4 regions of the Enterobacter vonholyi genome follow, and region 1 is predicted to be linked to each of the others. Evidence: predicted binding sites of a transcription regulator. Region 1 holds the regulator's gene; each other region holds the start of a gene.
The links. Region 1 encodes CRP, which controls carbon source genes, mostly activating them, when cyclic AMP is high. Its sites were predicted from a motif close to ATGTGANNNNNNTCACAT; they were not measured.
Positions count from the first base shown of each region.

Region 2: the regulator CRP is predicted to act here: its motif matches at 2,218-2,235, upstream of uxuA (mannonate dehydratase).
Region 3: the regulator CRP is predicted to act here: its motif matches at 4,247-4,264, upstream of AB3N39_RS17460 (2-hydroxycarboxylate transporter family protein).
Region 4: the regulator CRP is predicted to act here: its motif matches at 4,491-4,508, upstream of azuC (stress response protein AzuC).

Region 1 is NZ_CP162152.1:4,062,958-4,070,201, forward strand. It holds gene AB3N39_RS19155 (ABC transporter ATP-binding protein) at 1-1,315, shown strand, start outside; gene AB3N39_RS19160 (hydrolase) at 1,428-2,450, shown strand; gene AB3N39_RS19165 (YheU family protein) at 2,447-2,665, shown strand; gene AB3N39_RS19170 (phosphoribulokinase) at 2,696-3,565, shown strand; gene AB3N39_RS19175 (OsmC family protein) at 3,632-4,036, opposite strand; gene crp (cAMP-activated global transcriptional regulator CRP) at 4,348-4,980, shown strand; gene AB3N39_RS19185 (YccS/YhfK family putative transporter) at 5,038-7,125, shown strand; gene AB3N39_RS19190 (aspartate aminotransferase family protein) at 7,122-7,244, opposite strand, start outside.
Region 2 is NZ_CP162152.1:3,017,955-3,025,198, forward strand. It holds partial or broken gene AB3N39_RS14190 (YkgJ family cysteine cluster protein) at 1-77, opposite strand, end outside; gene yeiP (elongation factor P-like protein YeiP) at 242-814, shown strand; gene uxuA (mannonate dehydratase) at 931-2,121, opposite strand; gene AB3N39_RS14205 (mannitol dehydrogenase family protein) at 2,327-3,793, shown strand; gene AB3N39_RS14210 (GTP-binding protein) at 3,918-4,904, shown strand; gene AB3N39_RS14215 (phosphatase PAP2 family protein) at 4,938-5,651, shown strand; gene mepS (bifunctional murein DD-endopeptidase/murein LD-carboxypeptidase) at 6,067-6,636, shown strand; gene AB3N39_RS14225 (cyclic di-GMP phosphodiesterase) at 6,764-7,244, shown strand, end outside.
Region 3 is NZ_CP162152.1:3,730,552-3,737,795, reverse strand. It holds gene AB3N39_RS17475 (ornithine decarboxylase) at 1-1,681, shown strand, start outside; gene AB3N39_RS17470 (response regulator) at 1,736-2,428, opposite strand; gene AB3N39_RS17465 (ATP-binding protein) at 2,418-4,043, opposite strand; gene AB3N39_RS17460 (2-hydroxycarboxylate transporter family protein) at 4,389-5,750, shown strand; gene AB3N39_RS17455 (fumarylacetoacetate hydrolase family protein) at 5,768-6,631, shown strand; gene citC ([citrate (pro-3S)-lyase] ligase) at 6,645-7,244, shown strand, end outside.
Region 4 is NZ_CP162152.1:2,719,340-2,726,583, reverse strand. It holds gene AB3N39_RS12860 (hypothetical protein) at 1-88, shown strand, start outside; gene AB3N39_RS12855 (PAAR domain-containing protein) at 102-359, shown strand; gene AB3N39_RS12850 (hypothetical protein) at 356-1,732, shown strand; gene tyrP (tyrosine transporter TyrP) at 1,852-3,063, opposite strand; gene ftnA (non-heme ferritin) at 3,314-3,811, opposite strand; gene yecR (YecR family lipoprotein) at 4,016-4,354, opposite strand; gene azuC (stress response protein AzuC) at 4,589-4,672, shown strand; gene AB3N39_RS12825 (DUF2766 family protein) at 4,780-5,031, shown strand; gene AB3N39_RS12820 (anaerobic C4-dicarboxylate transporter) at 5,073-6,416, opposite strand; gene AB3N39_RS12815 (non-heme ferritin-like protein) at 7,008-7,244, opposite strand, start outside.

The DNA of each region.
Region 1 (7,244 bases):
CACTCTGATTCTGATCTCCCACGACCGCGACTTCCTCGACCCGGTGGTGGATAAAATCATTCATATCGAACAGCAAACGATGTTCGAGTACACCGGCAACTACAGCTCCTTCGAGCGCCAGCGCGCGACGCGTCTTGCCCAGCAGCAGTCCATGTACGAAAGCCAGCAGCAGCGCGTGGCACACCTGCAGAGCTTCGTGGATCGCTTCAAGGCCAAAGCCTCAAAAGCGAAGCAGGCCCAGAGCCGCATCAAGATGCTGGAACGCATGGAGATGATCGCCCCGGCGCACGTGGATAACCCGTTCCACTTCAGCTTCCGCGCCCCGGAAAGCCTGCCGAACCCGCTGCTGAAGATGGAAAAAGTCAGCGCGGGCTATGCCGACCGCATTATTCTCGACTCCATCAAGCTCAACCTGGTGCCGGGTTCACGTATTGGCCTGCTGGGACGCAACGGCGCCGGTAAATCGACGCTGATCAAACTGCTGGCGGGTGAGCTTAACCCGGTCAAGGGTGAAATCGGCCTGGCGAAGGGCATCAAGCTGGGCTATTTCGCCCAGCATCAGCTGGAATTTTTACGCGCGGATGAATCCCCGATTCAGCACCTGGCGCGTCTGGCGCCGCAGGAGATGGAGCAGAAGCTGCGCGACTACCTCGGCGGCTTCGGCTTCCAGGGCGATAAGGTGACTGAAAACACCGAGCGCTTCTCCGGGGGCGAAAAAGCCCGTCTGGTGCTGGCGCTGATCGTCTGGCAGCGTCCGAACCTGCTGCTGCTCGATGAACCGACCAACCACCTGGATCTCGATATGCGTCAGGCGCTGACCGAAGCGCTGATTGAGTTCGAAGGCGCGCTGGTGGTGGTTTCGCACGACCGCCACCTGATCCGCTCCACCACGGACGATCTGTATTTAGTGCACGATGGCAAAGTGGAACCGTTCGATGGCGATCTGGAAGACTATCAGCAGTGGCTGACGGACGTGCAGAAGCAGGAGAACCAGCCGGAAGAGTCAGCGAAAGACAACGCCAACAGCGCGCAGGCACGTAAAGACCAGAAACGCCGTGAAGCGGAGCTGCGCACCCAGACGCAGCCGCTGCGTAAAGAGATTGCCCGTCTCGAAAAAGAGATGGAAAAGCTCAACGCCACGCTTGCCGCTGTTGAAGAGAAGCTCGGCGACAGCGGTCTGTATGACCAGAGCCGTAAAGCCGAACTGACGGACTGCCTGCAAACGCAGGCGAAGACCAAATCCAGCCTGGAAGAGTGCGAGATGGCGTGGCTGGATGCGCAGGAGCAGCTGGAAGGGATGCTGCAGGCTGACTGACCTGTTTACCCCGTTTTAAGAACAGAATCCGTACCGGGTTCGGAAATCCAGCTTAAACGGGGTACAATTCGGAAAGTATCGTAAATTTCCGACAAGAATCAGCATCGCGCTTATGACCCAAATCATCCCATCAGACTTCGACATTGCGGTCGAAGACAGCACTGAGTTCGTGCCTATGCGCGGCGTGGCCAATCCCCATTTGCAGACCATGCTGCCGCGACTGATCCGCCGCAAGGTTCAGTTCACCCCGCACTGGCAACGGCTTGACCTGCCAGACGGTGATTTTCTGGATCTCGCCTGGAGCGAAGCGCCGGAACAGGCTCGCCATAAGCCGCGTCTGGTGGTCTTTCACGGTCTGGAAGGCAGCCTGCACAGCCCGTATGCCCATGGGCTAATTGAAGCGGCAAAAGCGCGCGGCTGGCTCGGCGTGGTGATGCATTTTCGCGGCTGTAGCGGCGAACCGAATCGTCAGAAACGCATTTATCACTCGGGTGAAACAGAAGACGGGACGTGGTTTTTACACTGGCTGCGTGAAAATTATGGCACCGTGCCAACGGCCGCCGTGGGCTACTCGCTGGGCGGCAATATGCTGGCCTGCTTGCTGGCCAAAGAGGGCGAAAGCGTGCCGCTGGAGGCCGCCGTCATTGTCTCCGCGCCGTTTATGCTCGAGCAGTGCAGCTACCATATGGATAAAGGCTTCTCCCGCGTCTACCAGCGTTACCTCCTCAACCTCCTGAAGGCCAATGCGGCACGTAAACTGAAGGCCTACCCGGATACCCTGCCGGTCAGCCTGCGCCAGCTGAAAAAGGTACGCCGTATTCGCGAGTTCGACGACCTGATCACCGCGAAAATTCACGGCTTCGCCGATGCGATTGACTATTATCGTCAGTGCAGCGCCATGCCGCTGCTCAGCAAGATCACGCAGCCAACGCTGATTATTCATGCCAAAGATGACCCGTTTATGGATCATCACTCGATCCCCGCGCAGGAATTCCTGCCCGACAACGTTCACTATCAGTTGACCGAGCACGGCGGCCACGTCGGGTTTATCGGCGGCACGCTGCGCCGCCCGAAAATGTGGCTTGAGGCGCGTATTCCTGACTGGCTAACCCCTTATCTGGACGGTGCAAAATGATTATTCCCTGGCAGGATCTGGCTCCCGAAACGCTCGATAATCTGATTGAAAGCTTTGTATTACGCGAAGGCACCGATTATGGTGAACAGGAACGCTCGCTTGAGCAAAAGGTCAACGATGTAAAGCGCCAGCTGAAAAGCGGCGACGTGGTGCTGGTGTGGTCAGAACTGCATGAGACGGTCAATATCATGCCCCGCAACGCGTTTCACGGCTGATCTTCCACCCTTTTCAGTCAGGGAGTTGCTATGTCTGCCAGACATCCGGTTATAGCCGTTACGGGGTCGAGTGGTGCGGGAACCACCACCACAAGCCTCGCATTTCGCAAGATTTTCGCCCAGCTGAATCTCCGTGCGGCGGAGGTCGAGGGCGACAGCTTTCACCGCTACACGCGTCCGGAAATGGACATGGCCATCCGTAAGGCGCGCGATCTGGGTAAACACATCAGCTACTTCGGTCCGGAAGCCAATGACTTCGGCCTGCTGGAACAAACCTTTATTGAGTACGGCCAGAGCGGTAAAGGGCAGTCCCGCAAGTATCTGCATACCTATGATGAAGCCGTTCCCTGGAATCAGGTGCCGGGAACCTTTACCCCATGGCAACCGCTGCCGGAACCCACTGACGTCCTGTTTTACGAAGGATTACACGGCGGCGTGGTCACCCCGCAACACGACGTGGCGCGCCACGTGGACCTGCTGGTCGGTGTGGTCCCTATCGTGAACCTGGAGTGGATCCAGAAGCTGACGCGCGACATGAGCGAACGTGGCCATTCGCGAGAGGCGGTAATGGACTCGGTGGTACGCTCCATGGAAGATTACATCAACTTCCTGACGCCGCAGTTCTCCCGCACCCATATCAACTTCCAGCGCGTGCCGACGGTGGATACCTCCAACCCGTTTGCCGCCAAAAGTATCCCATCCCTGGATGAGAGCTTTGTGGTGATCCATTTCCGCAATCTCGAAGGCATTGATTACCCCTGGCTACTGGCCATGCTGCAGGGCTCGTTTATTTCGCACATGAATACATTGGTCGTGCCGGGCGGAAAAATGGGGCTGGCGATGGAGCTCATCATGACGCCGCTGGTGGAGCGACTGATGGAAGGGAAGCAGATTGCGTGAGCATGTTCCCTCTCCCTGTGGGAGAGGGTTAGGGTGAGGGCATCAACACGCACGATGCCCCATCAATCACGCCTCGATCACTTCATACGAATGCGTGATTTTTACCGCTTTCTCCAGCATTAATGCCACAGAGCAGTACTTCTCCGCAGACAGATCCACCGCACGCGAGACCGCCGCGTCTTTTAGTTCTTTACCTGTGACCACAAAGTGCAGGTTAATATGGGTGAACAGACGTGGCGCCTCTTCACGCCGTTCTGAGGTGAGTTTAACCTCACAATCCGTCACGTCATGACGACCTTTTTGCAGAATCGACACCACGTCAATGGCGCTGCATCCGCCTGCCGCCATCAGCACCATTTCCATTGGGCTTGGCGCTTTATCGCCGGAGTTACCGTCCATTAAAATCTGGTGCCCTGACGCGGATTCGCCCAGGAACGTTAAACCTTCAACCCATTTCACGCGCGCTTGCATATTCTTAAACTCCAACGTTGCATTTTTGGTGACAGATTACGCGTGCGTTACATTTCTCGCAATGGAAGGCGACCTGCATCATGCTGAAGCGAGACACCAGGAGACACGCGGCGAAAGCTATGCTAAAACACTCTGGATGCTACAGTAATACATTGACGTTACACATGTATGCAGAGGACATCAAACTTTACTGGCTGCGAAACGTTACGGTAGCCGACTTCCCAGGGTATGGGTAAGAATTCGATTGCAACCCCAGAGTCCGGATGCATTTGATGACTCTGGTGACAGCTTATAACAGAGGATAACAGCGCATGGTGCTTGGCAAACCGCAAACAGACCCGACTCTCGAATGGTTCTTGTCTCATTGCCACATTCATAAGTACCCATCAAAGAGCACGCTGATTCACCAGGGTGAAAAAGCGGAAACGTTGTATTACATCGTTAAAGGCTCGGTGGCAGTGCTGATCAAAGATGAAGAAGGGAAAGAGATGATCCTTTCTTATCTGAACCAGGGCGATTTCATCGGTGAACTGGGCCTGTTTGAAGAGGGCCAGGAACGTAGCGCCTGGGTTCGTGCAAAGACAGCATGTGAAGTGGCTGAAATTTCTTACAAGAAGTTCCGTCAGCTGATTCAGGTTAACCCTGACATTCTGATGCGTCTTTCTTCCCAGATGGCGCGCCGTCTGCAGGTCACGTCAGAGAAAGTGGGTAACCTCGCCTTCCTGGACGTTACCGGCCGTATCGCGCAGACCCTGCTGAACCTGGCGAAACAGCCAGACGCCATGACCCACCCGGACGGCATGCAAATTAAAATTACCCGTCAGGAAATTGGTCAGATCGTCGGTTGCTCCCGTGAAACAGTAGGCCGTATCCTGAAAATGCTGGAAGATCAAAACCTGATCTCCGCCCACGGTAAAACCATCGTGGTCTACGGAACGCGTTAATTCCGCTTAAACGGCGTGCCATCGCAAGGTGTCACGCCGTTTTTGTCTCTACTCCCCATGTGGCGCAGGCTGATCTATCACCCGGAAGTTAACTACGCACTGCGACAAACGCTGGTGTTGTGTCTACCCGTGGCCATAGGCCTGATCCTCGGACATCTTCAGCAGGGCCTGCTGTTTTCTCTCGTACCCGCCTGCTGCAACATCGCCGGTCTGGACACGCCGCATAAGCGCTTTTTCAAACGCCTGATCGTTGGCGGCTGCCTGTTTGCGGGCTGTAGCCTCGCCGTACAGCTGTTACTGGCTCGTGATATCCCGCTGCCGCTGATCCTGACCGTGCTGGCGATGACGCTCGGCGTCACCGCCGAAATCAGCTCGCTGCACGCCCGCCTGCTTCCCGCCTCGCTGATTGCGGCCATCTTCACGCTGAGCCTCGCCGGGAATATGCCTGTGTGGGAGCCGCTGCTGATCTACGCTCTGGGGACGCTGTGGTACGGGCTGTTTAACTGGTTCTGGTTCTGGCTGTGGCGCGAACAGCCGCTGCGCGAATCCCTGAGCCTGCTCTATGTGCAGTTGGCGGATTACTGCGAGGCCAAATACACCCTGCTCACCCAGCATACCGATCCGGAAAAATCCTTACCGCCGCTGCTGACGCGCCAGCAGAAGGTGGTGGATCTCATAAGCCAGTGCTATCAGCAGCTACACATGCTCGCCGCCAACAAGAACCACGAGTATAAACGCCTGCTGCGCACCTTCCAGGTCGGGCTGGATCTACAGGAACATATCTCCGTGAGCCTGCACCACCCGCAGGAGGTACAAAAGCTGGTCGAGCGCAGCCATGCCGAAGCGGTGATCCGCTGGAACGCGCAGACCGTCTCCGCACGCCTGCGGGTGCTGGCCGATGATATTCTCTATCACCGCTACCCCACGCGCTTTAACATGGATAAACAGCTCGGCGCGCTGGAGAAAATCGCCCGCCAGCATCCGGATAACCCGGTCGGACAGTTTGCCGCCTGGCACTTCAGCCGCATCGCCCGGGTATTGCGCACCCAGCGTCCGCTTTATCCCCGCGACCTGATGGCGGATAAGCAAAAACGGCTGCCGTTATTGCCCGCGCTCAAAAGCTATCTTTCTTTTAAATCGTCCGCCCTGCGCAACGCCGCAAGGATTAGCGTGATGCTCAGTACCGCCAGCCTGATGGGCATGGCGCTGCATCTGCCGAAGCCCTACTGGATCTTAATGACCGTGCTGTTTGTCACCCAGAACGGCTACGGTGCCACGCGGGTGCGTATTCTGCACCGGGCGGGCGGAACGATGGCCGGGCTGATCATTGCGGGAGTAACGCTGCACTTCCACGTGCCGGAAGGCTATACCCTGGCAGGGATGCTGGCGATCACGCTGGTGAGCTATCTAATTATCCGCAAAAACTATGGCTGGGCGATGGTGGGCTTTACGGTGACGGCGGTATATACCCTGCAGCTGCTTACGCTCAATGGCGAACAGTTTATTGTCGCCAGGCTGATTGATACTCTGATCGGCTGCCTGATTGCCTTTGGCGGCATGGTCTGGCTCTGGCCGCAGTGGCAGAGCGGGCTGCTGAGACAGAACGCCCACGACGCGCTGGAGGCCGACCAGCAGGCCATTCGCCTGATCCTGAGCGATGACCCGCAGCCGTCCCCGCTGGCCTATCAGCGCATGAAAGTCAACCAGGCGCACAACGCCCTGTTCAACTCGCTTAACCAGGCGATGCAGGAGCCGGGCTTTAATTCGCACTATCTGGCCGATATGAAGCTCTGGGTGACGCATAGCCAGTTTATCGTCGAGCACATTAACGCCATGACCACGCTGGCGCGCGAGCACACGATGCTGACGCCGGACCTGGCGCAGCGCTATCTGCAGTCATGTGAAATTGCGTTGCAGAGGTGTCAGCAGCGTCTGGAGTATGACGCGCCGGGCGAGTCGGGAGACTCAAACATTCTGGAAGCGCCGGAGACGTTGACCCACGGGCCAATGAGCACCCTGGAGCAGCACTTGCAGCGCGTTCTGGGGCATCTGAACACCATGCACACCATTTCGTCGGTGGCATGGCGTCAGCGTCCGCATCACGGCATTTGGTTAACGCGCCGGTTGAAACGAACCGAATATTAGCCTTTAACGATCTTCGCAACCGCCGCGGCAAACCGGGTCAACCCGTCTTCAATATCCTTATCCTCCACCACCAGCGACGGCGCAAAGCGCATGACGTCCGGTCCGGCGTTGAGCACCAT
Region 2 (7,244 bases), 1.0 Mb from region 1:
CCCTCGGGCATTCCAGGAATGGGGCTTGAAATGGACGGTGCAGTACAGCACGCGCCACAATCGGGACGGCAATCCATAAATGCTCTCTTTCGCTGACGATGGCCCGCGTAGTCGGGCATCGCGCGCACAGTAACACCTTTTGCGTATTGATAGCAAAAGCCACGAATTCCACTTGCCTGAAAGGCCGCGCGCGAGTAATTTGGCGCGATATTTTTTACCTCCCGTAAACAGGATTACTGCAATGCCAAGAGCGAACGAAATTAAGAAAGGTATGGTGCTGAATTACAACGGCAAACTGCTGATTGTGAAAGATATCGACATTCAGGCACCAAGCGCCCGTGGTGCAGCAACGCTGTATAAAATGCGTTTCGCCGATGTGCGTACCGGCCTCAAAGTGGAAGAACGCTTCAAAGGTGACGATATTGTCGATACCGTGACCCTGACCCGTCGCTATGTTGATTTCTCCTACATCGACGGCAACGAATACGTGTTCATGGACAAAGAAGATTACACCCCGTACATCTTCACCAAAGATCAGATTGAAGAAGAGCTGCTGTTCATTCCTGAAGGCGGTATGCCTGACATGCAGGTTCTGACCTGGGATGGCGTGCTGCTGGCGCTGGAACTGCCTCAGACCGTCGATCTGGAAATCGTTGAAACGGCACCCGGCATCAAAGGCGCATCCGCCAGTGCCCGCAACAAACCGGCTACCCTGACGACCGGCCTGGTGGTGCAGGTGCCGGAATACCTCTCCGCTGGCGAGAAGATCCGCATCCATATCGAAGAAAAACGCTATATGGGTCGCGCTGACTGATTGCGGCGTTTGTCGGATGGCGGCTTCGCCTTACCCGACCTACAAAACAAAAAAACCGGCTCTCAGGCCGGTTTTTTTGTAGGCCCGGTAAGCGTAGCGCCACCGGGCAACAGAGCTTACAGAAGCTCCGGATACTTCGTCATCTTCAGCGCCAGCTCAACGCCACGCACTTCCGCCATCCCTTTAAGACGGCCAATCGCAGAATAGCCTGGGTTGGTTTTCTTACGCAGATCGTCCAGCATCTGGTGGCCGTGGTCTGGACGGAACGGAATAGGACGCACATCGCCAATCTGCTTGCGACGCGCCTCTTCGGCCAGAACGGCGTCTACCACCGCCACCATATTCACATCGCCGCCCAGGTGAGCCGCCTCGTGGAAGGTTTTTGGGTTCTCTTCACGGCAGGTCGCGCGCAGATGCGTAAAATGAATGCGGTCGCCGAAGGTTTCAATCATCCGCACCAGATCGTTATCTGCCCGCACGCCGTAGGAGCCGGTACACATGGTGAAGCCGTTATAGATGCTGTCGACCGTCTCTTTCAGCCACTGCATATCTTCAATTGTGGAAACAATGCGCGGCAGGCCGAGAATGGGACGCGGTGGATCGTCCGGGTGCACGGCCAGGCGAACCCCGACCTCTTCCGCAACCGGCACGATAGCGCGCAGGAAATACGCCATGTTTTCACGCAGCTGGTGCTTATCAATATTGCCGTATTCCGCCAGGCGGGCGCGGAACTGATCCAGCGTATACCCCTCTTCGGCACCCGGCAGGCCCGCAATAATATTACGGGTCAGCTTTTCGATGTCCGCGTCGCTGGCTGCATTGATCCATTCGAGTGCCTGCTGCTGCTCTTCCACGCTGTAATCCGCTTCAGCGCCAGGCCGTTTCAGGATGTGCAACTCGAACGCTGCAAAGGCAATCTGATCGAAACGCAGCGCTTTTGAGCCGTCCGGCATCTGATATTCGAGGTCGGTTCGCGTCCAGTCGAGGATGGGCATGAAGTTATAGCAAACCGTATCAATACCGCAGGCCGCGAGGTTACGAATGCTCTGCTGATAGTTAGCAATCCAGGTCTGATACTCCCCGGAATGGGTTTTGATATCTTCATGAACAGGAATGCTTTCCACCACAGACCAGGTTAATCCCTTCTCCGCCAGCAGCGCCTGACGCGTCTGTATTTCCTCTACCGGCCAGACCTGACCGTTAGGAATATGATGCAGCGCCGTGACGACACCCGTTGCGCCAGCCTGACGCACATCATCAAGAGAAACCGGATCGTTCGGCCCGTACCAACGCCAGGTTTGTTCCATTGCCTCACCCTCTTAAGTTGTTATACCAATATGCGTTACTGCAATGACGACTACCATACATGTTTGCCGTAAAGGGTCAATACACCGCCACACATTGATTGATCAAACTCACATAACGGGGATATTTACGGCTCACCAATTTTATTTGCTGTCATATAACTTTACACTGGCATTGTTAATTAATGGTTAATCAGGTGTGTATCTCATGAAGACAATTGCCTCTACCGTCCTTCCTGCCGGGGTTCAGCAACCTCGCTACGATCGCCAGTCATTACGCTCCCGCATCGTTCACTTTGGCTTTGGCGCGTTTCACCGTGCGCACCAGGCCTTGTTAACAAATAGGGTGCTGAATGAAAAAGGCGGCGACTGGGGGATTTGTGAGATTAGCCTGTTCAGCGGCGACGCGCTGATGAGCCAGCTGCGCGCGCAGGAGCATCTGTTCACCGTGCTGGAGAAAGGGGCTGAAGGAAATGAGGCGATTATCGTCGGCGCCGTCCATGAGTGCCTGAACGCAAAGCTGGACTCCCTGCCCGCCATTATTGAGAAATTTTGCGAGCCTCAGGTCGCGATTGTATCGCTCACCATCACGGAAAAAGGCTATTGCATCGATCCCGCGACCGGAAAACTCGATCTGAATAACCCCCGGATCGTCCACGACCTTGAAAACCCCTCAGAGCCACATTCTGCCCCAGGGATCCTGGTCGAAGCGCTCCACCGCCGCCGCGAGCGCGGTTTGCCTGCGTTTACCGTGCTCTCCTGCGACAACATCCCGGATAACGGGCACGTGGTCAAAAACGCGGTGCTGGGCATGGCGCAAAAGCGTTCCGCGGCGCTGTCTGAATGGATTGATAGCCACGTGAGCTTCCCGGGAACGATGGTTGACAGAATTGTTCCCGCCGCGACGGAAGCATCGCTTGCGGAAATCACCGACGCGCTCGGCGTTGAAGATCCGTGCGCCATCAGCTGCGAACCGTTTATTCAGTGGGTGGTGGAAGATAATTTTGTCGCAGGCCGTCCCGAGTGGGAAGTGGCGGGTGTCCAGATGGTGCAGGATGTTCTGCCGTGGGAGCAGATGAAATTACGCATGCTCAACGGCAGCCACTCTTTCCTGGCGTATCTGGGGTACCTCGCGGGCTACGCGCATATTAATGAATGCATGGAGGACGCGGCGTTCCGTGAAGCCGCCCGTCGGCTGATGCTGAACGAGCAGGCCCCCACGTTACGGATTAAGGATGTCGATTTCACCGCCTACGCCGATAGCCTAATTGAACGCTTTGCCAACCCGGCCCTCCAGCATCGGACCTGGCAAATCGCGATGGACGGTAGCCAGAAGCTGCCCCAGAGAATGCTTGACGGGACCCGCGTTCATCTTGAGCGAAATACGCCGTGGCCGCTGCTGGCTCTGGGCGTGGCCGGCTGGATACGCTACGTCAGCGGTATCGACGACCGTGGCAATGCGATTGACGTTCGCGATCCCCTCAGCGATAAAATCCGCGCCATCGTCAACGCCAGCAGCGACGCCGACCGCGTTAACGCGCTGCTGGGGCTGAGTGAGGTCTTTGGTCACGATCTCGCACAAAACAGCGTCTTTGTGGAGACTGTCCGCCAGGCATACCAGCGCATTATCCGCAACGGCGCACGTCAGGCTGTTATCGAAACGTTAAATATTTAACGATTACTGCGCTTAACGCGAACGGATGAGGCCTCCGTTCGCCCTTCCCCTTCTCACAGGTCACGTTTTTCGCCAGGATAGAGAGAATAGTGTTATAGCATCACAATTCTGATCTGGAGCGCACGTGACCAAAACCAACCTCATCACCGGTTTTCTCGGCAGCGGTAAAACCACCTCAATTCTCCACCTGCTGGCGAATAAAGATCCGGCCGAGAAGTGGGCCGTGCTGGTCAATGAATTTGGCGAGGTGGGCATTGACGGCGCGTTGCTGTCATCCAGCGGCGCGATGATTAAAGAGATCCCCGGCGGATGCATGTGCTGCGTCAATGGCCTGCCTATGCAGGTCGGCCTCAATACCCTGCTGCGTCAGGGCAAACCTGACCGCCTGCTGATTGAACCTACCGGGCTGGGTCACCCTAAGCAAATCCTCGATTTACTGACCGCCCCGGTTTACGAGCCGTGGATCGATTTGCGCGCCACCCTGTGCCTGCTCGATCCGCGTCAGCTTCTGGATGACAAGGCGGTGGCTAATGAGAACTTCCGCGATCAGCTCGCCTCCGCTGACGTTATTGTCGCGAATAAAGCAGATCGCGCCACGGCTGAAAGCCAGGCTGCGCTGGATGCGTGGTGGCAACATTTTGGCGGCAATCGCACACGGGTGCAGACCACCCAGGGGAATATTGATAGCGCCCTGCTTAACCTGCCTCGTCTGAACCGCACCGAGCTGCCCGCCAGCGCGGAGCATTCGCACAGTCATCCGGTTAAACAGGGTCTGGCAGCCCTGAGTCTGCCGGAACACCAGCGCTGGCGTCGTAATCTGAATAGCGGCCAGGGATATCAGGCCTGCGGATGGATTTTTGATGCTGAAACCGTTTTTGACACCATCGGGATCCTGGAGTGGGCCCGTCTTGCGCCCGTCGATCGCGTGAAAGGGATCATGCGCACCCCGGACGGACTGGTGCGGATCAACCGCCAGGGCGACGATTTCTTTATTGAAACGCAAAACGTGGCGCCGCCTGACAGCCGTATAGAGTTAATTAGTGCGGTTAACGCCGACTGGAATGCCCTCCAGTCCAGTCTGTTGAGGATTCGTTTAAGTTCGGGCGGCTAACGTTGCCCCAGTTTTCACTCTATGCAGAACGTTATGACAACTCGATTTCCCCTGATATTACTGCTTAATGTCGCCGGTCTGGCGCTTTTCTTCTCCTGGTATATCCCGGCAGATCATGGTTTCTGGTTCCCGCTGGATTCTGCCATTTTTCACTTCTTCAATCAGGAGCTGGTGAAGAGCAACGCGTTCCTGTGGCTGGTGGCAATTACCAACAACCGCGCCTTTGACGGCTTCTCGCTGCTGGCGATGGGCTGCCTGATGCTCTCTTTCTGGCTGAAAGAGGACAAAGCCGTGCGTCGGCGTATTCTGATTATCGGTCTGGTGATGCTGCTGTTTGCTGTCGTCATTAACCAGCTGGCCACCGCGATTATTCCGGTTAAGCGTTCCAGCCCAACGCTCTTTTTCACCGATATCTATCGCGTCAGCGAGCTGCTGCATATTCCAACAAAAGATGCGTCGAAGGACAGTTTCCCTGGCGATCACGGCATGATGCTGCTTATTTTTTCCTCAATTATGCTTCGCTATTTCGGCAGAAAAGCGTTTGCCATAGCCCTGATTATTTTTGTGGTTTTTGCCTTCCCGCGCGTAATGATTGGCGCTCACTGGTTCACCGATATTGCCGTCGGTTCGCTCTCCGTTGCGCTGATTGCGCTGCCGTGGTGTTTGATGACCCCACTGAGCGACAGGATAATAGCGCTGTTCGATCGCTATCTTCCCGGCAGAGCGCAACAACAATTAAACAAATAACTAACCTAAATTAACGTGAGCTATCAGGGATCGACATGATCCCCGATAGCCTTTCCGCCACGATCTTTTCCCAGCGTCATATTCTTGTCATCACATTCATGATAAAAATGAAGCAATTGCGCGATAAAGCCTCGGATCTGTCCGCATTTTAAGCAATTACGGATTTTTACTTTCTGTATCACATTTTCTTATAAAAAAAAGGCTTTTTTTTCTCGCAATACCCCAGGCAATCGGTTAATCTCGAACTCGTTTTGCCCCATAGAGATAATTATTTCGCTGGCGAATAATTTTGTGCGCTGTACCACAAATGTGACCAGAAAGAATTGTCTCAATGTGAACAGATAATTAGTCTCGTCACGTTTGGCATTTTTATAACGATATTTGTCGTTAAGGACTTCAAGGGAAAATAAACAAAATGGTCAAATCTCAACCGTTTCTGAGATATATCTTACGGGGAATCCCGGCGATAGCAGTCGCGGTACTGTTGTCTGCATGTAGTACATCGAACACCGCAAAGAATATGCATCCTGAGACGCGTGTTGTGGGAATGGAAGATTCCTCGTCACTGCAAGCCTCTCAGGATGAATTTGAAAATATGGTACGTAATCTGGACGTGAAGTCCCGCATTATGGACCAGTATGCTGACTGGAAAGGCGTGCGTTATCGTCTTGGCGGCAGCACAAAAACAGGTATTGATTGTTCCGGTTTTGTACAGCGTACATTCCGCGAGCAATTTGGGTTAGATCTTCCGCGTTCAACCTATGAACAGCAGGAGATGGGCAAGTCGATTTCACGTACCAAACTGCGCACCGGTGATCTAGTCCTGTTCCGTGCCGGTTCTACAGGTCGCCATGTTGGCATCTACATTGGTAATGACCAGTTCGTACATGCCTCCACCAGCAGCGGTGTCACCATTTCCAGCATGAATGAACCGTACTGGAAGAAGCGCTACAACGAAGCACGCCGCGTACTGACCCGCAGTTAATATGACTATCGTATCGTTGGTTATCCCTTGGCTGGCGATATGATGAAAAAAAGCACTGCTTCGGCAGTGTTTTTTTTTGCCCGTTACACTGAATACATCCAGCGGCATTTCAGGAATTACGACGTCTATGTTCACCCGCTATTTCTCCAGCAATCGCAAGATACTGATCCTCAGCATCATCACAGGCCTGATCGCCGCCCTGCTCCTGGGTTCGTTGCAATTTTTCTGGAGCTACCACAAGCGGGAAGTCAAATTCGACACCCTGATCCACGATGTGAGCATCTATATGGAGAGCTATTTCGATGAGTTAAAAAATTCTATCGATGTGCTCCAGCCGCTCACGTTAAACAATTGCCACGACGTAAATCAGGAACTCACCTCGCGCGCTGCCTTTAGCGTTAACGTTCGCGCATTCCTGCTGGTCAGAGACAAAATGGCGTTCTGCTCTTCTGCTACGGGTCCGATGAATTCCCCGATGGAGGAGCTGATACCTGAGCTGCACATCGACAAACAGATTGATATGGCGTTGCTTCCCGGCACTCCGATGTTGCCCAACAAGCCCGCCATTGCCATCTGGTACCGTAACCCGCTAGTGAAGGACGGCGGCG
Region 3 (7,244 bases), 330 kb from region 1:
CAACGCCGACGTGAAGCTGGGCGATCTGCTGATCCACGAAGGCTCCGCTAAGCACGCGCAAAAGTTCGCGGCGAAAGTGTTTAACGCGGATAAAACCTACTTCGTGCTGAACGGCACGTCAGCGGCCAACAAGGTAGTGACCAACGCGCTGCTGACCCGCGGCGACCTGGTGCTGTTCGACCGCAATAACCATAAGTCTAACCACCACGGGGCGCTGATCCAGGCGGGTGCGACGCCGGTTTACCTTGAGGCCGCGCGTAATCCGTTTGGCTTTATTGGCGGAATTGACGACCACTGCTTTGACGATGCGTATCTGCGGGATCTTATCCGCGAGGCGGCACCGGAGAAGGCCGATGAGGCACGTCCGTTCCGCCTGGCGATCATTCAGCTTGGCACCTACGACGGGACGATCTACAACGCCCGTCAGGTGATCGATAAGATCGGCCATCTGTGCGACTACATTCTCTTTGACTCCGCCTGGGTGGGCTACGAGCAGTTTATTCCGATGATGGCGGAAACGTCCCCGCTGTTGCTGGAGCTGAACGAGAACGATCCGGGGATTTTCGTGACCCAGTCGGTGCACAAACAGCAGGCCGGGTTCTCGCAAACCTCGCAGATCCATAAAAAGGATAACCACATTCGCGGTCAGGCGCGTTTTTGCCCTCACAAGCGGCTGAACAACGCGTTTATGCTGCATGCCTCCACCAGCCCGTTTTATCCGCTGTTCGCAGCGCTGGATGTGAATGCCAAGATCCACGAAGGGGAAAGCGGACGCAGGCTGTGGGCGGAGTGCGTCGAGCTGGGGATTGAAGCGCGCAAGGCAATCATTGCCAACTGTCATATGATCAAACCGTTTATCCCACCGGTGGTAGCGGGGCGGCCGTGGCAGGATCATCCGACGCACGCCATTGCCAGCGAGCTGCGCTTCTTCAGCTTCGAGCCGGGGGCCAAATGGCACGGCTTTGAGGGCTATGCAAGCGAGCAGTACTTTGTCGACCCGTGCAAGCTCCTGCTGACCACGCCGGGCATCGATGCCGAAACCGGCGAGTACACGGATTTCGGGATCCCGGCGACGATTCTGGCGCACTACCTGCGCGAAAACGGCATCGTGCCGGAGAAATGCGACCTTAACTCGATCCTGTTCCTGCTGACCCCTGCCGAAAGCAGCGAGAAGCTGGCACAGCTTGTGGCGATGCTGGGCCAGTTTGAACAGCATATTGAAGACGACACGCCGCTGGCGGACGTGCTGCCGACGATTTTTCAGAAATACCCGGTGCGCTACCGGGATTACACCCTTCGCCAGCTGTGTCAGGAGATGCACGATCTCTACGTCAGCTTCGACGTGAAGGATTTGCAGAAGGCGATGTTCCGCAAGGAGAGCCTGCCTGAGGTGGTGATGAACCCGCAGGATGCGAACCGGGCCTATATTCGAGGCGACGTGGAGCTGGTTCGCATACGGGATGCCGAAGGGCGAATTGCTGCCGAAGGGGCGCTGCCCTATCCGCCAGGCGTGCTGTGCGTGGTGCCGGGTGAAGTCTGGGGCGGGGCGGTACAGCGTTACTTCCTGGCGCTGGAGGAGGGCATCAACCTGCTGCCGGGCTTCTCGCCGGAACTGCAGGGCGTTTACAGCGAGAAGGATGCCGACGGGATTAAGCGGCTGTATGGGTATGTGCTGAGATAGTGCGGGCTGCTGCCCTCACCCTAACCCTCTCCCCCTGGGAGAGGGAACGTCTCATCAAACCGCACTACGCTTGTACATCCTCCTCGGATGCCCGATCTTGCCGTACAGCATCTCCACCGTCAGAAAACCCGACTCGACGCAGTGTTCCAGATAGCGACGGGTGGTGGTTTTACTCAACCCCGTCTCGCTCACCACCTCATCCACGGTAAAGCAGTGCGTTGCCTTGTCGTTAAACAGCGACTGCACCCGCGCCAGCGTATTTTCCTCAATGCCTTTGCTGCCGTTGTCCTGGCGGTAGTTTTTCGCCTGCAGCTGATACAGAGAATCGACGTTTTGCTGGTCGACAATCTTCCAGACCCGCTGCTGTTCGGCAAACTGCACAAACCGCTCCAGCGACTGGCTGAGCCGCTTCCAGGAGACGGGTTTGAGGATGTAGTCGAACGCGCCGTTGCGGATGGCCTGGCTGCAGGTGTCCATATCGCTGGCGGCAGTAATAAAAATCACCGAGCAGTTGGCGCGGGCCAGCATGGGGTTATTGATAAGCGAGATCCCTTTGCCGTCCGGCAGGTAGTTATCCAGCAGCACCAGCTGCGGCTGTTTATTTGCAAGTTCTGCCTGGGCCGCAGCCAGCGACGAGGCAATGCCCACCAGCCTCAGACGCGGATGTTTGCCTATCAGCTCCGCGTGCAGTTGCGCCAGTTCGTTCTCGTCTTCAACAATCAGTACGTCGATAAGTTCATGTTGCATAGTCGGTGTCTTCCAGTTGCCGGGCGGTTCCCGTGGCCGGGATAAACAGGGAGAAAATGGCGCCGCGCGGGGTATTATCGGCAACTTCTATTGCGCCGCCAGCCTGTGTGACATAGCTTTCGATCAGATACAGACCAATCCCATGATCGCCGCGCGTCTTGGTGGTGATGCCGCGTTCAAAGATCCGCTCACGGATCTCCGGTGTAATGCCAACGCCCTGGTCGGCGACTTCAATAATCAGCTCCTGGTCGCTGAGCTTTATCAGCACCTCCACCGGCGCGTGGGGAAGCGGCGACCGCTGCGTCGCTTCGATGGCGTTATCCAGCAGGTTACCAATAATCGAAATCAGTTCCTGCTCCCCGAGGGGAAGGAATGATTTATCCAGCCGACAGGCCGGATCGAAGCACAATTCAACGCCTTTCTCCCGCGCGCGGGCGGCTTTCCCCAGCAGCAGACCGCACAGGGTCGGTGAGCTGAAGCGCGAAGAGATAAAGTCCAGCAGCTCCTGGGCGTGTTCAGACTGCGCCTGAATGTAGCCAATCGCCTCCTCATAGCGGCCCATATGCAGCAGGCCGGAGAGGGTGGTCATCCGGTTTAACTGCTCGTGGCGCATAATGCGGAGGTTATCGACATAGCGTTTGACCTGGCTGAGCTGGGCGCTCAGAGAGTCGATCTCGTTGCGATCGCGGAAGGTGATCACCCAGCCCTGCAGCGATCCCTCAAGCATGATGTGTACCCGGCTGGCAATCACCGTGAGATCGTTAAAACGGCAAATCTCGTCATGGGTATCTTTCGCCAGCATCGTCTGCGTGCCGAAGAACGGGACCGGATCGATTACCTGGCTTATCAGCTGTCCGCGCAGTTCACGGGCCGGCTGGCTCAGGCCCAGCAGCTTGCGCGCCGCCTGGTTGATGACTTCAATCCGCCTTTGATCGTCAATGGCAATCACCCCTTCATAAATAGACTCCATCATGGCCTTCTGCTGACGCACCAGCAGGCCGATCTCGCGCGGCTCAAGGGAGAAGATCTGCTTCTTAATACTGCGGGTAAAGAACCAGGAGAAGATAAAGAGAGCAATCAGCAGCAGCACGGCGGCAATCAGAATGTTGACCACCTTACTGACGGTAATGGTGTCCAGGTAGCTGGTGAGATAGCCGACCGAAACGATGCCGACCACCTGTCCTGCAGCGTTGAAGATGGGGGCTTTACTGCGCAGCGAAATGCCCAGCCCGCCTTTGCGGATGGTGGTGATGCTTTTACCCTGCAATACGGCTTCGTTGTCACCGCCTACCAGCGTGGTGCCCACTCTGTCGGCAAAGACGGAGTGAAAAAGATGCTGGCCTTTATTATCACCAATCACAATAAAGCTGGCGTCGCTGTGCGCAGAAATCTTCTGCATAAAATCATGGATGGCGTTGATATTCTTTTGTTCAACTTCATTACGCAATGTCGGAATAAGCGCAATCTCTTCAGCCTGTATTTTGGCTCGCGTACTCATTTCCTGATAAAGCTGTTTCCCTACGTCGGCATAATAATATCCGCCCAGTAACGCAAAAAGCACTGAGAAAAAGGCAACCAGCGAAATAAACAGCTTGATCTGGAAAGAGACTTTCATAACTATCACGCAAGGTAGCGACAAAGATCGCCAATATATCATCTTTTTTTGCGCGTACGCCCGCTTTGCCGAAAACTTGTGATCCCTTGCACAGCGGGCGCTGTAAAAGCGTTATCCAAAAGGCTAACGTGCTTTGGGCTGCATCAACAAATGTTATTTGTTTGTTCAATTTAGAAAAGAAACCATAAAAACCACGGCAATAAATAAGGTATAAATCACATTAAATAAAAGAAACCATTAAAACCATAGCTGCCATTAAAACTTCGCTTTTAATATGCCATCCCTCACATAAAGTAAGCCTTTGTGACTCTAAGCTGAACGCACAAAATAACCAAGGGGCTTATTATGAGCACAACTGACGATTCTTTCTCTGTTACCCACGACCCGATTGAAATTCAGCGACCTTCGCTCAAAGAGCGCTGGTGGCATATTATGGATACCTGGAAAATCGGGATTATTCCTCTGCCGCTGTTCGTTCTGGCGGGCGTGCTGATTGCCATTGATTGCCTGGGCGGAAAACTGCCGAGCGATATCGTGGTCATGGTGGCCACGCTGGCCTTCTTCGGCTTTGCCTGCGGCGAGTTTGGCAAACGCCTGCCGATTGTCGGCAAGCTCGGCGCGGCGGCGATTTGCGCCACCTTTATCCCTTCCGCGCTGGTCTATTACGGCCTGCTGCCGGACGTGGTGGTCGAGTCCACCACCAAGTTCTACAAATCCACCAACATCCTCTACCTCTATATCTGCTGCATTATCGTCGGCAGCATCATGAGCATGAACCGCACGGTGCTGATCCAGGGCTTCTTGCGCATTTTCTTCCCGATGCTGTGCGGCGAAATCGTCGGCATGCTGGTAGGGATGGGCGTCGGCCTGGCGCTGGGTCTTGAGCCATTCCAGATCTTCTTCTTTATCATTCTGCCGATTATGGCGGGCGGCGTGGGCGAAGGGGCAATCCCGCTTTCCATCGGCTATGCCACCCTGCTGCATATGGACCAGGGCGTGGCGCTCGGTCGCGTGCTGCCGATGGTCATGCTCGGCGGTCTGACGGCGATCATCATCTCCGGCTGCCTGAACCAGCTGGGCAAGCGTTATCCACACCTGACCGGTGAAGGCCAGCTGATGCCTAACCGCGCCAATGCCGATGCCACCGTCTCTCAGCCTGCATTCTCCGGCAAGGCGGACGTGACCACTATCGCCTCCGGCGCGCTGCTGGCGGTGCTGCTCTACATGCTGGGCATGCTCGGCCACAAGCTGATTGGCCTGCCTGCTCCGGTCGGCATGCTGTTTATGGCGGTTCTGGTGAAGCTCTGTAACGGTGCCTCTCCGCGCCTGCTGGAAGGCTCTCAGGTGGTGTACAAATTCTTCCAGACCTCTGTGACCTATCCGATTCTCTTTGCCGTTGGCGTGGCTATCACCCCGTGGCATGAACTGGTGGCCGCCTTCACGCTGACCAACCTGCTGGTGATTATCAGCACCGTCTCCGCGCTCGTGGCGACCGGGTTCTTCGTCGGCAAAAAGATTGGTATGCACCCGATTGATGTCGCCATCGTCTCCTGCTGCCAGAGCGGTCAGGGCGGTACCGGCGACGTGGCGATCCTGACCGCAGGCAACCGCATGAGCCTGATGCCATTCGCCCAGATTGCTACCCGTATCGGCGGGGCGATTAACGTCTCTGTCTCACTGCTGATTCTGGGCAACTTCCTCGTTTAAGTTTTCAGGAAAGAACAATGAAACTCGCAAGCTTTTTATACCAGGGAAAACGCAGCTACGGCATCGTCCAGGCCGACGGCGTGATTGATTTAGGCCGCCGTCTTGGCGACCGCTACAGCGATCTTAAAGCGCTGCTGCAGGGTAACGGGCTGGCACAGGCCACCCGCTACCTGAACGATGCCGTGGACGTGCCGATGAGCGCCATCACCTTCTTACCGGTGATTGAGCAGCCGGAAAAAATCCTCTGCGTGGGCATGAACTACGCCGACAAGCGCAAGGAGTTTGACCAGCACAACCCGGCCCCAACCCTGTTTGTCCGTTTTCCGGATTCACAGACCGGCCACAACGAACCGGTGCTGAAGCCGCGCCACTCCAGCGAATTCGACTACGAAGGAGAGCTGGCGGTGATCATCGGTAAAGGCGGGGAGAACATCAGCCGTGACGACGCCCTGCGTCACGTGGCGGGCTACAGCTGCTACATGGACGGCTCCGCCCGCGACTGGCAGCACACCTGGTTTACCGCCGGTAAAAACTGGCGCAAAACCGGCGCGTTTGGCCCGTGGATGGCGACGGCAGATGAGATCCCCGATCCGCACAGGCTTGCAATCCGCACCTGGCTGAACGGCCGCATGGTGCAGGAAGACAACACCAGCAGCATGATCCACAAAGTTGCGGAGCTGATCGAGTACATCAGCACCTTCACCCGCCTCAGCCCGGGCGACGTGATCATCACCGGATCCCCGGGCGGGGTGGGTAAAAAGCGCAATCCGCCGCTGTTTATGAAAGAGGGCGATCGCATTGAGGTGGAGATCGAGCATATCGGTCATCTGAGCAACGTAATCGTGGAAGCGCCAGCCGTCGGGCTTGCGGCAGCACATTAAGTAAGGCGGCAGCATGCACTCGCAACCCATCGATTTTCGCCACACCCTCGTGGCGAAACACCCGGAACGCTTAAGCCAGATCCGTTACCTGCTGGCAGACAGCGGCCTTGGCCTGGACAACGACATCACGCTGTTCGTCGAAGCCTGGTCCGGCCCGCAGCTGGTGGGTTGCGCAGGGCTTGCTGCCAACGTCATCAAATGCGTGGCGGTCAACGAGCAGCTTCGCGGCGAGAACCTCAGCGCGCGGCTGCTGGCAGAGGTGGAAAATGCGGCGCTGGAGTGCGGCCATTTTCACCTCTTCCTCTGCACCCGTCCGTGCAACCGGGAGCGCTTTGCCCGCAGCGGCTTCTGGCCGATTGCCCAGAGCGGGAACAACGCGGTGCTGATGGAGAACACCCCGCAGGGGATCGAGCGCTACTGCCGTTCCCTGAGCGCGAAGCGCAAGTGCGGGGAGAACATTGGCGCCATCGTGATGAACGCCAATCCGTTCACCCTCGGCCACCGCCATCTGGTGGAGCAGGCGGCGCAGCGGTGCGATGCCCTGCATCTGTTCGTGGTGCGTGAAGACGCCTCGTTCTTTCCGTTCAGCGCCCGTCTTGAGATGGTGCGCGCG
Region 4 (7,244 bases), 1.3 Mb from region 1:
TGCTGTGGATATTGTTACATCGCCATTGCAATTAATTAGTTTGCCTCTTGTTGGTATTGCAAGTATGGCATCAATGAAAGCTCACTAAAAGGAATGAAGTGATGAACGGCGTAATTCGACTCAATGACCCGCTGGTAAGCGGCGGGAAAGTGATTAAGGCGTCAGGCGCGCAATTTATGGGCCTGCCCGTGGCTCTGAAAGGCGATGAAGTGACGTGTACGGAGCATAAAGGGACGTTCCCTATTAACGATTGTCACCCAACCTGGACGATGAACGGCCGCGGCGTGGTCGTGGACGGCTGTAAAGCGGCGTGTGGTTGTGCTATCCGGACCACGCTACCTGTTGCGGGGGCTGTGTGATGAACTGGTGGTTGTATCCTGAACAGGACGAATTTAAAGAAGACTACCCCTATCTGGCAGTTTTTATCCTATATGTGATCGTCGTGATTATCGGTATTGCTGTTCGGGCAGTCACCTGGCCGGGTAATAAACATGTTGATCTCGATTTTCTTGCCCAGTCCGTTGTTATTCCAGTTGTTTTTCTGACGGGGTTCGTTCAGATGTGGTCTGTCGTGTATCACGGCATGAGGCACTACATGGAAACGAGGCTGCTGATTGCCGCCCGGCAGGAATACAAGGTTGTCAGCTTTGCCCGGGGGAATATTACCCTTGCTGGCTGGTCCGTACTCACTCCACCAAAGGCAACAAAGGAACTGGCACTGAGAATGCTGAAACTTGAGGGAGAGTTTCCGCTGGCCGCTAAAATGCCGTTGAAAATCGAGCTGGAAGAATCGTTCGATTTCACGAGGGCCGGGCAGGCAGTATCCCGCGTTCTGGAGCCCATGGCAGGGAAACTTTCTCGGTACCAGCAGATTGAAGCGCTGGTGTGGGTTCGAGGCGGGGATGAATCCTTTAGCGATGAACTCCTGCGCGTGCTTGAACGTTCTGCGATCGCGACGAAGAAAATCACTTTTTTACCTGAATGCCCGGACTATACGCAAGTCACGGAATGGATAAATCTGTCGAAAAGCTACGTCGTTCAACGGCTGCTTATCTGCGTCGATCTGCATTCTGACGAAGAAGCATCTAAACAGATGGAAAATGTTACGGCACTTCTCTTCACGAACGACTACGTCAAAACTGAAGGAGAAAAACCTGTTTATCTTTACCAGCCGATGACAGGTGTCAATGACGTTGAAAGCAAGGTACCGGTTTATCTGAGGACGGAAACGGTCAGTAAACCTAAACTGCTCTGGTATACCGGGTTATCCCGCACAGAGAAGTATCCGCTGCTGGAAGTGCTGGACGAGAACAAAGTGGTGCCGGACAGGCTGGAGCTTGAGGCTTCGCTCGGTGAGCGCTCTGCCGGTTATCAGTGGCTGATGCTGGCGCTGGCCGCTGATGCGGTTATGTATGGGCAGGGCGATCAGCTTGTGGCCGCGTCCGCACAGAACCATTTTGCCATGGCCGCGCTATCCTCCCGGTTGACCTGCCAACCCGATTACCCCGAAGAAAAAAGATATACGTTGCCGTGGCAAGCTGGCGGGATTGGCGGTCTGATGTTGTTTTTTGGGCTGATGTTAATCATTGCCAGCGTTGGTGAAGCCGGTAAAACTCTGTCCGGCTGGTTTATAACGATAATGGCGGTTCTGTTAATAGGTTTATTCCTTGGGATGGGGACATTGTTTACCTTGTATTATGGTGACAAAGCTTATGAGCACATGGGGATGTGATGATGAATGAAGCATTAATTTTAACGACAGCATTCCGGATGATGATAATAGTAATATAAGGAATTGATTAAAGGGGAATCTCTCCCTATTAAAGCGGATAGTTTCCCCTTAAACCTTTGTTATCCCACTTCCGGCAGCATCCCGGCTGCAATCAACACCTGCACCAGAATAATCACCACCCCACAGCAAAACACCACGCACAGCAGCGGTTTTCCCCCCGCCACGCGGTAACCCTGCTGCGGATGCTGCTGGCGGCTCTTCCATGCCAGCAGGGAAGGGAGCAGCAGGGCCAGGATAGAGAGCGCCACCCCCGCATAGCCCAGCGCCATCACAAATCCGCGTGGGTAAAACAGCGCAAAAGCGAGCGGCGGCAGGAAGGTGATGGCCCCCGTCTGCAACCGTCCAGCCGCGGTATTGCGACGCTGGAACAGGTCGGCCAGGTAATCAAACAGGCCGAGCGCCACTCCCAGGAACGAGGTTGCCAGCGCCAGGTCGGCAAACAGGTGTACCGCCAGCTCCACGTGCGGGGAGGTAACAACCTCGCGCAGCGCCAGCAGAAAACCGTTCAGGCCAGCGTGTTGCGCCATCAGCCCAATAAAGGTCGAAGAGTCAATGCTGCCCAGCGTCACCAGCTGCCAGAAAATATAGGCGATCAGCGGGATCGCGCTGCCGATAACAAAGACGCGGCGCAGCTTGCGGATATCGCCGTTCATATAGCTGACGATGCTCGGCACGCTACCGTGGAAGCCAAACGAGGTGAAAATGACCGGGATCGCGGAAAGCGCCAGCCCTTTTTCCAGCGGCAGCGTCAGCAGGTTGACCTTGTGCACGTGCGGGGCCAGCAGCACCAGCATGATAATCAGGAAGAGAATTTTGGCGCTGAACAGAAAGCGGTTAAACAGATCGACCAGCGATGTCCCCACGCAGACCACGCCGCCGCCGATGAGCGCAAAGAAGATAGCCCCCGTCGCCGGGGTAATGTCAGAGCCAAACCAGTCGTTGACGCTGGAGGCGATGAGTTCCCCGGCGCCGCTGATATAGGCGGCGGTCAGGGCGTACATCAGGAACATCATGCTAAAGCCGGTTATCCACTGGCCGTAGCGTCCCAGATAGCGCGCCGCAAGCGAACCCAGGCCGGTGTCGGCGGGGACGTGCTGGTAAACCTCAAGCAGCAGCAGGGCGGTGTAGCACATCAGCGCCCAGAGCGTACCCAGCAGCAGCAGGGTCATGCCAAATCCCACGCCCGCGGCCGCCAGGGGCATGGCCAGCATTCCTGCGCCAATTGTCGTTCCGGCGACGATAAAAATACTTCCCAGGGTTCTGTTTTTCACGCTTTCCTCTACAACGCTTCTTAACCGCGACAAATCTGCGGCGCAGAGTAAGGGAAAAGCCGTAACTCGTCAAATCACCGTTACAAGTACTGTAATTAAAAGTTTACGAATTGCGCTGCCGGCAATTCTATGACGTGGGGCGACGCTCAGGCGTAACGTAAACAGGGCGTACAGGGAATAAAATGGGTATTTCGATGCGGGGGAGGGAAGGTAAATTAACGCGGTGCCGGAAACCGGCACCGCGCTGAAATTAATTCTGAGTATCGAGAGTGGAAAGTTCTTTATCAATAAAGTAAAGACCTTCACCGGATTTCCCCACCAGCGATAATTTATCCAGCACGGATTTAAACAGCTTCTCTTCTTCGTGTTGTTCAGCGACGTACCACTGCAGGAAATTAAAGGTTGGATAATCCTGGCTGGTCATCGCAGCATGAACCAGTTCGTTAATTTTCTGGGTGATCAGCTGCTCGTGCTCGTAGGTGGCGCGGAACAGTTCATCGAGAGAATTATACTCAGCAAACGGTGAGGCCACGGTGTCAATGCGCGGCAGGCTGCCCGTATCTGTCAGATAATCAAACAGACGCTGCATGTGGGTCATCTCTTCCTGAGCGTGACGACGCAGAAACGCGGCCGCACCTTCGAAGCTGTGGTAGCTGCACCAGGCGCTCATCTGCTGGTAGAGCAGGGATGAAAAAAGCTCAAGATTCATTTGTGCGTTGAGCTTGTCGATCATTTCAGTTTTCAGCATGGTGACGCTCCGGATTATTATTTCTGGTCCACAATGAGCGACACTATAATTTGTTATTTAATTATTTGCAAAACGTAAAATTATTATTTTATTTATTCAAAATACGAATGGGAATAAAACGCATTGGCGATTTTTATAATGTATTAATGAGAATTATTTTTGTTCGTAATGAAATAAACTGCCAGCACACGCTGGCAGCTTCGATTAATACCACGGATTATTTGACTTAGGATTAACGGCGTAACCCATACATTTGTACTGGATAGTCACGCTCTCGTTCAGGCACAGAGAACCGCTTGTCAGGGTACAGGTTTTAATGGGCTGACCATAGGCTGAGGCGGTAGCATACCCCATGCTCTGACACGCTTTTGCCGCCGTGCCGTTATTCACATACTCATCGGAATATGCATTTTGCAGCGCTGCCTGGCCGTAGTCGAGGCGGACGATTCCGTTTGGGGCATCGAGACTACTGACTTCAGCCTGGCGGTTAATACTACACCCCGCGAGCAGCAGGATTGTGCCGGCTACAATGACTCTTTTCATGGTTCGCTCTGAGTGGATGGAAATACGTTATCGTACCCGCAGATGCCCGCTGCAATGCCTGGAATAGCCGGACAATCTGCCCTCACTCTTTGCAACGGGTCCGGGATTAACGCTGTCAGGCCACATGCGGATTAAATTGTGATGCATGTCACAAAAATATTGATTTTTGTGACAGTGGTCATATTATAGGCACGTTGACAATAAAGTTGTATAACAAGTTAATGGAGCCTCATCGTGAAACTGCGCAAAATCCTGAAAAGCATGTGGGCCAATTACTGCCGCACGTTCAAAGACGTGCCGCCGGGCGCCATGTTCTGATAAAAAACCTGCTTCGGCAGGTTTTTTTATACCTGCAGGCGTTGAAGGGGAGATGTCAGGGGGCGTGTTTTGCTAATATGGCGGCCTTTAAATAAGGAGAAAGCCCCATGTCACAAAACCTGAGCGCCGATCAGGAACTGGTCTCTGACGTTGTCGCCTGTCAGCTGGTTATCAAACAAATCCTTGATGTTCTGGACGTGATTGCGCCGGTTGAAGTGCGCGAGAAGATGTCTACCCAGCTCAAAAACATCGATTTCGCCAGCCATCCTGCTGCCGCTGATCCGGTAACGCTTCGTGCGATCCAGAAAGCCATCGCGCTGATCGAGCTGCGATTCACGCCGCAGGGTGAATCCCACTAAGCAGGGAAATGGGCGACGGTACGTGTCGCCCTTTGATGCTGTCAGAAGAACGTCTGGACCAGCAGGTAGCTCGCCGCGCACGCGCAGCTCACCCCAATCAGCCCTGGCAAAATGAAGCTGTGGTTGATTATGAATTTCCCGATGCGGGTCGTGCCTGACCGGTCAAAGCCGATGCAGGCCAAATCACTTGGATAGGTTGGCAGCACAAAATAGCCGTATGATGCCGGGAAAAAGGCGATCAGCATTTTCGGGTCGATGCCCAGCATGAGGCCCATAGGCGCAACGGCCGTCAGCGCCGCCGCCTGGCTGTTCACCAGTTTTGACACCAGAAACAGTACAATGGCATACGTCCACGGGTGGCTTTTCACCACGCCTTCCAGCGCCAGCTTTAACTCCTCGAGATGTGCCTGAAAAAAAGTATCGCTCATCCACGCCACGCCGAACACCGAGAAGATCGCGACCATACCGGCTTTGAACACCGCGCCGTTGGAAATGGCCGACGCATTGACCTTGCAGGCCATCAGCATCACCGCGCCCGCAATTAACATCATCATCTGAATGACAAGGTTCATCGACAGCGCCGTCATTTTACCTTTCACTTCAAAGGCAGGGCGCAATTCAGGGAATGCCCCCAGCAAAACGACCACGGCAATACCGGCAAAGAAAATCCACGTGGACCAGTAGGCCTGTTTAGGAAAACGTTGATTCATTAACGTCTCCGTTCCGCCGTAGATAAATTCTCGCTGCTTAGGATCTTTCAGCTTTTCCTGAAACTCCATGTCGTCTGCCAAATCTTTCCCGCGGCGTAAGCTCCACAGGGCCGCTATGGCCACGCCAAAAAGTGAAGCGGGAACCGAGACGGCAAGTATTTCCAGGATCCCCCACGCGTGGCCGAGCCCATGCTGGGCCGCCAGGATGGAGACCAGCGACACGACGGCAACGGAAACGGGGGAGGCCGTGATCGCCATCTGCGACGCGACCGATGCCACGGCCATAGGGCGCTCCGGGCGGATCCCTTTTTTCAGGGCGATATCCGCAATGATGGGGAACATGGTGTAGACCACATGCCCGGTGCCGCACAGAAAGGTTAGCATCCAGGTGGTGAAAGGGGCGAGCAGGGTGATGTGCTGCGGGTGTTTGCGCAGAAGACGTTCAGCAAACTGCATCATGACGTTGAGACCGCCCGCCGTTTGCAGGGTAGCGGCACAGCCAATCACCGCAAGGATGGTCAGCATAACGTCAACCGGCGGTTTACCCGGCTGCAGACCAAAGACAAAACATAAAATAAAAAGACCAATACCGCTGATTAACCCAAGCCCCATTCCGCCGAAACGCGTACCCGTCAGCAGGCAGAGGAGAATGACAACAAACTCAATGGTGATCATGATGCTCCCTCGTCAATGATTATGTAACTAAATAAATCATCACACGTTGTGTGGTTAATCATTGGGAGCCAGATCTGATTTGTTAAATTTCAGCAAAAGCAGATGGTTGGAGATGGGAAAAGGAATCCTGCCTCAGGTGGGAGGAGGGATCCCCACAAAACAATGCCTGCACGGACGACTCCCTCTCCCTTGAGGGAGAGGGCTGGGGTGAGGGGGAACATACGGCTGTGGTGGTCATTCCGTTCACTTCATGTTCCTTGCTACTCTTTAACGACATGACCGGTGAACGTGCCAGGGCGGCTCAATCGCCGCCGCCCTGGCGACCCGGGCTCCCGGCGGTAAATCGCCGCTTCGCGGTGCCCTCAGCTTATTCCTTCAGGCTATCGGGTCGGGCATGAGCCTGCATCCCTGCAGGCCACACCCTCTCGGCGCATCCCTGCGCCTCGCCCCGGCCTTACGGAAACGCTTCGGCGATTTACAGCCGGACCAGGACATCGCTGTCAGTTATTCACTTGCCTGAAACAAAATTCATCGCTTCAGGTTAATAAATTCTTGGGAAACCCTCAGCCCGGTTGGAGCAGATTAAAAAACTCAGTGTTGCTGCACCGACACAATGTCGAGCAGATGACGGTCTGTCTGCTCAGGACATAAACCCGCCTGCTGCGCGTGATGGATCTCATCCGCCAGCGTCTTCAGCAGCATGCCATCCTGCTGCTGTTCTTTACCCATATCGCGTAAGAATCTGAGCGTCGTAATGTCCTGCTGCGCTTTGGCTTCATCGGCCAGTTTGCTGAGCGTGCTGCAGCGTTGCTCGTACTCTTCAAGCGT